3 regions of the Cytobacillus spongiae genome follow, and region 1 is predicted to be linked to each of the others. Evidence: a T-box and tRNA genes for the amino acid it is inferred to sense, from the RefSeq annotation. Region 1 holds a T-box; the other regions hold tRNA genes.
What was found. A T-box is a leader RNA that pairs with one kind of tRNA and senses whether it is charged. The one in region 1 lies ahead of trpS (tryptophan--tRNA ligase), so its partner is inferred to be a tRNA-Trp.
Positions count from the first base shown of each region.

Region 2: it encodes a tRNA-Trp, which carries the amino acid that the T-box ahead of trpS (tryptophan--tRNA ligase) is inferred to sense. The anticodon was not compared.
Region 3: it encodes a tRNA-Trp, which carries the amino acid that the T-box ahead of trpS (tryptophan--tRNA ligase) is inferred to sense. The anticodon was not compared.

Region 1 covers NZ_CP089997.1:1,176,401-1,179,653, forward strand. The annotation lists gene LS684_RS06120 (YjbA family protein) at 1-180, shown strand, start outside; gene trpS (tryptophan--tRNA ligase) at 249-1,238, opposite strand; T-box leader at 1,493-1,739, opposite strand; gene LS684_RS06130 (peptide ABC transporter substrate-binding protein) at 2,324-3,253, shown strand, end outside.
Region 2 covers NZ_CP089997.1:953,777-957,029, reverse strand. The annotation lists gene LS684_RS05090 (cyclic di-GMP-binding domain-containing protein, MshE-related) at 1-730, opposite strand, end outside; gene LS684_RS05085 (response regulator) at 723-1,127, opposite strand; tRNA gene LS684_RS05080 (tRNA-Asn) at 1,467-1,541, opposite strand; tRNA gene LS684_RS05075 (tRNA-Ile) at 1,596-1,672, opposite strand; tRNA gene LS684_RS05070 (tRNA-Gly) at 1,678-1,751, opposite strand; tRNA gene LS684_RS05065 (tRNA-Cys) at 1,764-1,837, opposite strand; tRNA gene LS684_RS05060 (tRNA-Gln) at 1,842-1,916, opposite strand; tRNA gene LS684_RS05055 (tRNA-His) at 1,953-2,028, opposite strand; tRNA gene LS684_RS05050 (tRNA-Trp) at 2,051-2,124, opposite strand; tRNA gene LS684_RS05045 (tRNA-Tyr) at 2,132-2,215, opposite strand; tRNA gene LS684_RS05040 (tRNA-Phe) at 2,227-2,299, opposite strand; tRNA gene LS684_RS05035 (tRNA-Asp) at 2,487-2,563, opposite strand; tRNA gene LS684_RS05030 (tRNA-Met) at 2,567-2,640, opposite strand; tRNA gene LS684_RS05025 (tRNA-Ser) at 2,665-2,757, opposite strand; tRNA gene LS684_RS05020 (tRNA-Met) at 2,781-2,854, opposite strand; tRNA gene LS684_RS05015 (tRNA-Ala) at 2,875-2,950, opposite strand; tRNA gene LS684_RS05010 (tRNA-Pro) at 2,968-3,044, opposite strand; tRNA gene LS684_RS05005 (tRNA-Arg) at 3,048-3,124, opposite strand; tRNA gene LS684_RS05000 (tRNA-Leu) at 3,139-3,224, opposite strand; tRNA gene LS684_RS04995 (tRNA-Gly) at 3,233-3,253, opposite strand, start outside.
Region 3 covers NZ_CP089997.1:787,294-790,546, reverse strand. The annotation lists gene LS684_RS04165 (B3/B4 domain-containing protein) at 8-676, shown strand; tRNA gene LS684_RS04160 (tRNA-Gly) at 775-848, opposite strand; tRNA gene LS684_RS04155 (tRNA-Leu) at 918-999, opposite strand; tRNA gene LS684_RS04150 (tRNA-Leu) at 1,019-1,107, opposite strand; tRNA gene LS684_RS04145 (tRNA-Cys) at 1,146-1,219, opposite strand; tRNA gene LS684_RS04140 (tRNA-Gly) at 1,229-1,303, opposite strand; tRNA gene LS684_RS04135 (tRNA-Gln) at 1,307-1,381, opposite strand; tRNA gene LS684_RS04130 (tRNA-His) at 1,463-1,538, opposite strand; tRNA gene LS684_RS04125 (tRNA-Trp) at 1,561-1,634, opposite strand; tRNA gene LS684_RS04120 (tRNA-Tyr) at 1,641-1,724, opposite strand; tRNA gene LS684_RS04115 (tRNA-Phe) at 1,796-1,871, opposite strand; tRNA gene LS684_RS04110 (tRNA-Asp) at 1,880-1,956, opposite strand; tRNA gene LS684_RS04105 (tRNA-Met) at 1,960-2,033, opposite strand; tRNA gene LS684_RS04100 (tRNA-Val) at 2,048-2,123, opposite strand; tRNA gene LS684_RS04095 (tRNA-Glu) at 2,133-2,207, opposite strand; tRNA gene LS684_RS04090 (tRNA-Ser) at 2,217-2,309, opposite strand; tRNA gene LS684_RS04085 (tRNA-Asn) at 2,314-2,388, opposite strand; rRNA gene rrf (5S ribosomal RNA) at 2,404-2,520, opposite strand; rRNA gene LS684_RS04075 (23S ribosomal RNA) at 2,709-3,253, opposite strand, start outside.

The DNA of each region.
Region 1 (3,253 bases):
TGTCCCGAAAGGTACTCTCATATCCAACAAATGGAATTTACTGAGGCATGGTCACACCTATATAGTGAGTTGAAGTATGGTTGGACAGATAAGCATGAAACATTTTGTGAAAATATTATAAAGGGACAGCCATTTTTTGAGAAGCTTTGGGAGCTTGAAAATGGATCAAAGGTAAACTAAAAAGGAGCTGAAATCTCAGCTCCTTTTGCTTTACACTTAGAGGTGAATTTTCAAATTCAAAACTAAAATTATCGTCTCTTTCTCCCTAGCCCCATTGCATTTTCCATTTTTTTCACCATTTTACTAGCTACAAAGTTTGCTTTTTCTGAGCCTTTATCGAGGATTTCATCAAGTTCTTCTGACTCCATCAATGAATAGTATTTCTTTTGAATCGGTTCGATTTCATGGATGACTACTTGAGCAAGATCAGCCTTAAATTCCCCATATCCAACGCCTTCATATTTTTGTTCTAAACTCTCTATTGTTTCATTAGTAAAGATAGAATAGATAGATAGGAGGTTTGATACGCCTGGCTTATTCACTTTATTATACTTCACAATACCTTCAGAATCTGTCACAGCACTTTTAATTTTCTTTTCGATTTGCTTTGGCTCGTCTAGAAGGGTTATAAAAGATTTTTGGTTCGGATCAGATTTACTCATTTTTTTAGTCGGTTCTTGTAAGGACATCACTCGTGCACCTACCTTTGGAATACGAACCTCAGGTACGGTGAAAATGTCATTATACTTTTTATTAAATCTTTCAGCTAAATCGCGAGTTAATTCTAAATGTTGCTTTTGGTCTTCTCCAACAGGTACTAAGTCTGTATTATATAATAAAATGTCTGCTGCCATAAGAGGTGGGTATGTTAACAAACCTGAAGATACTGCCTCCTTACCAGCAGATTTATCTTTAAATTGTGTCATTCTTTCAAGTTCTCCAATATAAGAAACACATGTCATCATCCAACCTGCCTGAGCATGTGCAGGAACTTCCGACTGGATAAACAGTGTTGCTTTCTCCGGATTAATACCGACAGCAAGGTACATAGCCGCTAAGCTGCGAATATTTTTCCGCAACTGTAATCGCTCCTGTGGCACCGTAATTGCATGTTCATCAACAATACAGAAATAACAATTGTATTCATCTTGTAATTCTACAAATTGCTTCATTGCTCCAATGTAATTACCTAAAGTAATTACACCACTTGGTTGAATACCAGAAAAGATGGTTTTCATTTTCGTTTCCTCCTATTAAATGTATTACCGGTCCCGATCTAATATCAGCTTCACCTTATAATAGAAGATTTACACTTGATAGTAGGTGAATTAATGCATGAAAGACGAAACCATAAATTGAATTTCACATAAGACGAATGGTAGATCATAGAGAGTCTAGAGTAACTAACAGCTATATTCGTCCACTAGTATTGTGTTTGACAACTACATTTGATAAAAATTACCCATAAAAAAAAAGACCATTCCCCTAACAAAATAGGGACGAATGCTCCGCGTTGCCACCCTATTTACTCTTGAGAAAAGAGTCTCTTACTCCCTAAATTGTAATAGGGCACCTTTGTAACGGAAGGTGATTCGCTAGGGAATAATTTGTTATTGAGAAATAACATTTCCTGCCTAGGGCTCGAAAGTCCATTCCATTTATCTTTGTACTTGTTCACACCTACCACAAGCTCTCTAAAACAAATTAATAAATGTACTACTCTTTTTCATTGCCTAAAATAATATAATTACTTCTAAAATATAACAAACGGACAATAAAATCAAGAAATTAATGAAAAAAGAGTTGAATTTCTCCCTGTTAAAGTGTTAAATAAATAACGTAAGAAAGTGAGTTATTATTCGACAAAATCTTTTGTTATTTGATAAAAATTTCGAAATGTTTAAATTTCATAAAACCTAGTAAAAATGCAGGATTGCATAATGTTTTTACTAGAATAGTAATTTTATGCATTGAAAACTCACTTGCAATAAACATTTAAAGTATTTATAATGAATGTAACAAACGAAATTTTTACGAAATTGTAACAATTACTTAAAATGCATATGTATAACTACGATACAGCATTCAAATCCTACAGAGGAGTAAGTTTATAGAGTACATATTAAAGTACCTGAAATTGTCAGAATAGAAGGTAATCTTTAAGAATATGAACTTATTTTTTTGTAAGTTCAATAGTCAGTAAATTCCTATAACTAGAATTGACAGATTATTGAAAGAATATACTCGTAGTGGACATTTGTTTTAAAAAGGTGTACAAATGTAAAAAGCGTTTGTTGTAAAGAATATAAAAGGGGGAAAAATTGTGAAAAAGAGATTATCGATCTTTTTTAGCATGTTGTTAGTTCTTAGCATGTTCTTAGCTGCTTGTAGCGGTGGAGATAACAATGCTAAGGAAGGAGACAAAGGTGGGGACGATACTGAAAAGTCAAGCGTACCACAAGAAATCGCAGTTAACATTAATACTGAGCCTTTCTCTTTAAACCCTGGATTAGCAAACGATGCAACTTCAGGTGGAGTATTACTTCAAACTTTCGAAGGATTAACTCGTATCGATAAAGATGGAAAACCTCAACCTGCTATGGCAGAGGAAATCACTCCTTCTGAAGATTTAAAAACGTATACGTTTAAATTACGTGATGCAAAATGGACAAACGGTGACGCTGTAACAGCAGAAGACTTCGTTTATGCTTGGAAATGGGCATTAGATCCAGCAAATGAATCACAATATGCTTATCAGCTTTACTATATCAAAGGAGCTCAAGCTGCAAATACTGGCGAAGGTTCTCTAGATGATGTAGCTGTAAAAGCTGTAGATGAAAAAACGTTAGAAGTTACTCTTGAAAATCCAACACCGTACTTTTTAGAACTTACAGCATTCTACACATATTTTCCTGTAAACAGCAAAGTTGCTCAGGAAAATCCTGATTGGGCAGCAGATGCTGGTGAATCATATGTATCAAATGGACCTTTCAAAATGTCTGAATGGTCTCACTCAGATAAAATCGTTTTAGAAAAGAACGAAAATTATTGGGATGCAGAAGCAGTAAAGCTTGAGCGTATTGAAATGTTCATGATTAATGATCCAAACACTGAGCTTTCTATGTTTGATAACGGTGAATTAAGTTGGGCTGGTTCTCCATTCGGTACACTACCAACTGACGTTCTTCCACAGCTTAAAGATGAAGGTAAGTTAAACGTTCAGCCAATCGCTGGTACTTACTGGTATAAATTT
Region 2 (3,253 bases), 220 kb from region 1:
AAATTCCATTATGTAAATTTAGAAACTCACTAACTGAAGCTTGCGCAAGCTCATCCACTTCATGTAATTCTTCCTCTGCATAAACAGAAGCGATTTTTAGAAAGCTAGACTCATCAGTAAGAATAGCTGTGAACAGTGGGGTTGGCCCAGTAATAACTTGGTTAACCAACCAATCTGCCTCCAACTGACCTTCTACTTTGCTAATTTCTAAGTGAATTTGATCATCTATAAAACGAATCATATTTTTCGCGAATAACGAAATATAGTCAACAAAAAAGTCCTTTTTATCCTTCTCATCAACTGGAAGAATACTCTCAACCAATGCATCAATATTTCCTTTTTTAATTTCCTCAAATCTTTCATCAGATAAGCTATGTTCTTTTTTATAACTTACCAATGCTTGAGAGAACTCCTCAAAGCTCATAAAGCATTTATCCACTAATGCTTGGGCAAGTAGCAAATGATTTTGCTTTTGCGCGCTCAGCATTTTCTCTACTTGCTCATCTGTTAAATAGCCAAGCTCTATCGCTATTTCACCAAAGCGTTTGTCCATCTGCTTTTGCTTTTCATGAACTTCTTCGGCTTGTACACCTGTCATAAACCCCTCATCAACTGCAATGATTCCAAATTTAACATGTGTAGATTGAGCGAATGCCAATGCTTCACTTAACTGTTCAGAAGTAATATAGCCTGAATTTAATAAGTAGTTACCAAAAAACTGACTAAACACCAACATTCCCCCCTTTTTTCTCAACCAAAACTTTTTCAATAATATTCGTAATTGCCTCTAAGGTTATTGGCTTTTGAATAAAGTCAAACGCACCATGCTCAAGTGCCGTTTTAAGATGGGCTTGTGTACCGACTGAAGATGCCATTACTACCTTAATTTGATCATCGTATTCTTTAATCTCCTTTAACGCTTCAATCCCATCTTTATCAGGCATGACAATATCCATCAATACAAGATCAGGATGATGTTCCTTCGTCAATTTTACAGCTACTTCCCCATTTTCTGCTTCTAATATATTTTCACATTTACATTTCTCTAAATTAGCTCTAACCTTTTTCCGGATTAGAACAGAATCATCACATATTAATACCATTAAATTATTTTCCAAGCTACTCATCTCCCTACAATGAACTGTAACATTATCCTATTTCTACAAAAACTTCAGAAATCCTTTTCATTTATGCGACTTTTTTACTATCTTAATAAACTTGACACATAATTAATCATTCAGATGTTTGATGTAAAATTGTTGCTTTAGAGTGGATCATAGAGATTCTGAAGTAGGAAGAGTGAGTGATGATGACTATTGGCATTCGCCATTAAGTGAGAAAGCAGAGTTTCTAGAGGAGAGGTGTTTTTTATCATTTGCAAATAACCTATATTCTTAGTTAGGATATATTTGATAAATAGCACAAAAAAAAACCGAAGAATTACTCTCCAGCTTGTATGTATAGTTTGGCTCCACAGGCAGGACTCGAACCTGCGACCGATCGGTTAACAGCCGATAGCTCTACCACTGAGCTACTGTGGAATGTTAATATGTATATAATACCATGTATATTCATAAAAATTCAAGTGTATATTATGGTGGGCCTAAATGGACTCGAACCATCGACCTCACGCTTATCAGGCGTGCGCTCTAACCAGCTGAGCTATAGGCCCCTAATTGGAGCGGGTGATGGGAATCGAACCCACGACATCAGCTTGGAAGGCTGAGGTTTTACCATTAAACTACACCCGCATATTAATTAAATGGAGGCGGCAACCGGATTTGAACCGGTGGTGAAGGTTTTGCAGACCTCTGCCTTACCACTTGGCTATGCCGCCCTTTTGGCTGGGCTAGCAGGATTCGAACCTACGCATGACGGAGTCAAAGTCCGTTGCCTTACCGCTTGGCTATAGCCCACTATTTATAATCACATATTAAATTATTTAATAATAATGGGGCGACTGATGGGAATCGAACCCACGAGTGTCGGAGCCACAATCCGATGCGTTAACCACTTCGCCACAGCCGCCATGATAAATACTTTGTTTGATTGGCAGGGGCAGTAGGAATCGAACCCACACCGGAGGTTTTGGAGACCTCTGTTCTACCGTTAAACTATGCCCCTATGTAAATGGTGGAGGGGGACGGATTCGAACCGCCGAACCCGAAGGAGCGGATTTACAGTCCGCCGCGTTTAGCCACTTCGCTACCCCTCCATAATGAAAGGTGGCTCAGGACGGAATCGAACCGCCGACACAAGGATTTTCAGTCCTTTGCTCTACCGACTGAGCTACTGAGCCAAATAATATTTTAACATACTTATTTCGTAAAATGAGTCAAAGTCAAACCTTCGTCCCGATTTCAGAATGATTATTCATGAAGCCATTCAATCGGTACGCTGTTGATTATTCAAGAAGCTTATTCATTCGTGCTCTACCGACTGAGCTACTGAGCAAATATAATAATGTATTACTTGTTTCGTAAAAATGGCGGTCCGGACGGGACTCGAACCCGCGACCTCCTGCGTGACAGGCAGGCATTCTAACCAACTGAACTACCGGACCAAATTGCGGGGACAGGATTTGAACCTGCGACCTTCGGGTTATGAGCCCGACGAGCTACCGGACTGCTCCACCCCGCGATAATATAATAGTAATAAAAAATATGGAGGAGGAAGAGGGATTCGAACCCCCGCGCGGTTTAACCCGCCTGTCGGTTTTCAAGACCGATCCCTTCAGCCGAACTTGGGTATTCCTCCGTTTAATTATAATATGAAGTTAATAGCGGCGGAGGGAATCGAACCCACGACCTCACGGGTATGAACCGTACGCTCTAGCCAGCTGAGCTACGCCGCCATGATGAATCAAATTATAATTGGTGGAGCCTAGCGGGATCGAACCGCTGACCTCCTGCGTGCAAGGCAGGCGCTCTCCCAGCTGAGCTAAGGCCCCAATGAATTTATAAGAAGTGGTCGGGAAGACAGGATTCGAACCTGCGACCCCTTGGTCCCAAACCAAGTGCTCTACCAAGCTGAGCTACTTCCCGTAATGGCGCGCCCGAGAGGAGTCGAACCCCTAACCTTTTGATCCGTAGTCAAACGCTCTATCCAATTGAGCTACGGGCGCTTTTTATAAAATGATGCCGAGGACCGGAATCGAACCGGTACGGTAGTCACCTACCGCAGGATTTTAAGTCCTGTGCGTCTGCCAGTTCCGCCACCCCGGCACTATCTTTGGAGCGGAAGACGGGATTCG
Region 3 (3,253 bases), 390 kb from region 1:
GAAAGAAATGGATTTGACGATTCATCCTACTATTTGTTCACTTATCCCAGATTTTAAAATCGGGATGATTACTTACAGTGGTATTCAAGTATCAGACTCTCCTCAAATGCTCAAAGGGCGTTTACAAATGTTTCAAGAATCTATATTCTTTGATCTTGAATCAAAGAATGTAACAGATTTTCCTGGAATTGATGAATGGCGTGGAATCTTTAAAAAAATCGGCAAAGACCCTAATCGATATCGCCATTCTGCAGAAGCGCTATACCGAAGAGTGAAAAAAAATAACTTTGTTCCATCCGTTCACAGCGCTACAGACCTGAACAATTTCTTTTCTCTTCAATACAGGGTTCCCATTGGCATATATGACCTAGACAAACTCAGTGGTACAATCGAGATGCGTATAGGAGCTACAGGAGAAGTGTACGAAGGATTAAATGGAAGAGAAAATTCATTGGAACATCTCTTGATTACAGCTGATGAATCCGGCCCGTTTGGAACACCTTTTGTAGATTCACAAAGGTCAGCCGTCACAGTAGAAACGACCAACGCACTTCAAATTGTATATTTAAGACCTTCCTTGACCTCCGAAGAAAGTACTAAGCTAATAGAGTCCCTAATGAATATGTTTACCCAAATTCATGGAGGAGAAAGTCAATTTCAAGTAAAAGGATGCTAAGGAGCATCCTTTTTTTGTATTCATTAGGTCAGAACAAAGAAAAAACGCAATACCACGTTATGTTTCAAACGAGATACTGCGTTGTGACCTAATATGTATGGAGCGGGTGATGGGAATCGAACCCACGACATCAGCTTGGAAGGCTGAGGTTTTACCATTAAACTACACCCGCGTTGCAAAATTACTCAGAATTTGTCGAAGCTTATGCAAAAAATAAAACAGGAAAACCTGTTATGAGAGATACCGGTGGTCGGGGTCGAACCGACACTCCAGAAGGAACACGATTTTGAGTCGTGCGCGTCTGCCAATTCCGCCACACCGGCATATCAAGTTACTATTAAGTGGTGCCGAGGACCGGAATCGAACCGGTACGGTAGTCACCTACCGCAGGATTTTAAGTCCTGTGCGTCTGCCAGTTCCGCCACCCCGGCATTTATCGTAAGGCTTGTCCAAGTGTGTAAAAAAAAGATGGAGGCGGCAACCGGATTCGAACCGGTGGTAAAGGTTTTGCAGACCTCTGCCTTACCACTTGGCTATGCCGCCGAAAAAATATGGAGCGGAAGACGGGATTCGAACCCGCGACCCCCACCTTGGCAAGGTGGTGTTCTACCACTGAACTACTTCCGCAAATGGCTGGGCTAGCAGGATTCGAACCTACGCATGACGGAGTCAAAGTCCGTTGCCTTACCGCTTGGCTATAGCCCAATGAATGAACGATCACTATTTTTTAATTTTTATGATGACAATACTTAATATATGCAATTGAATATGAGATGTTACTAAAAATGGGGCGACTGATGGGAATCGAACCCACGAGTGTCGGAGCCACAATCCGATGCGTTAACCACTTCGCCACAGCCGCCATAATGAATATTAAGTTTGGTTGGCAGGGGCAGTAGGAATCGAACCCACACCGGAGGTTTTGGAGACCTCTGTTCTACCGTTAAACTATGCCCCTATTTAATGGTGGAGGGGGACGGATTCGAACCGCCGAACCCGAAGGAGCGGATTTACAGTCCGCCGCGTTTAGCCACTTCGCTACCCCTCCAGTAATATGAATGATTATAACATATAAATAACACTTATAGTATTCCTATAGTGTCATAATAGTACATAAAATGGTGGCTCAGGACGGAATCGAACCGCCGACACAAGGATTTTCAGTCCTTTGCTCTACCAACTGAGCTACTGAGCCAAATGAAATGGCGGTCCGGACGGGACTCGAACCCGCGACCTCCTGCGTGACAGGCAGGCATTCTAACCAACTGAACTACCGGACCAAATTGCGGGGACAGGATTTGAACCTGCGACCTTCGGGTTATGAGCCCGACGAGCTACCAGACTGCTCCACCCCGCGATAATAGTATATAATGGTGGAGGATGACGGGATCGAACCGCCGACCCCCTGCTTGTAAGGCAGGTGCTCTCCCAGCTGAGCTAATCCTCCATATTAAAGTGGTGACCCGTACGGGATTCGAACCCGTGTTACCGCCGTGAAAGGGCGGTGTCTTAACCGCTTGACCAACGGGCCAGTATATAATGGCGGAGAGCAAGGGATTTGAACCCTTGAGACAGGTTTTGCCCGCCTACACGATTTCCAATCGTGCTCCTTCGGCCACTCGGACAGCTCTCCTAAATGGCTCCGCAGGTAGGACTCGAACCTACGACCGTTCGGTTAACAGCCGAATGCTCTACCACTGAGCTACTGCGGAATAATAATTATAACAGCTTGGCGACGTCCTACTCTCACAAGGGGACAGCCCCTAACTACCATCGGCGCTGAGAAGCTTAACTTCCGTGTTCGGCATGGGAACGGGTGTGACCTTCTCGCTATCGCCACCAAACTATTTAGAAAGACAAATAGTATTATATAAAATATACTAATGTTTTTCAAGAGGTTTTTAATATTTGATCCCTCAAAACTAGATAATGTATAGAAGAAGAAAGAATATCGGTAATGCCATTTTCATAACTAGTCCAGCTACGGCTCCTACCTTCTATCGAAGTTGTACAGTCGCCTTCGCTTTCTTATTTGGTTAAGTCCTCGATCGATTAGTATCAGTCAGCTCCACATGTCACCATGCTTCCACCTCTGACCTATCAACCTGATCATCTTTCAGGGATCTTACTAGCTTGCGCTATGGGAAATCTCATCTTGAGGGGGGCTTCATGCTTAGATGCTTTCAGCACTTATCCCTTCCGCACATAGCTACCCAGCGATGCCTTTGGCAAGACAACTGGTACACCAGCGGTGCGTCCATCCCGGTCCTCTCGTACTAAGGACAGCTCCTCTCAAATTTCCTACGCCCACGACGGATAGGGACCGAACTGTCTCACGACGTTCTGAACCCAGCTCGCGTACCGCTTTAATGGGCGAACAGCCCAACCCTTGGGACCGACTACAGCCCCAGGATGCGATGAGCCGACATCGAGGTGCCAAACCTCCCCGTCGATGTGGACTCTTGGGGGAGATAAGCCTGTTATCCCCGGGGTAGCTTTTATCCGTTGAGCGATGGCCCTTCCATGCGGAACCACCGGATCACTAAGCCCGACTTTCGTCCCTGCTCGACTTGTAGG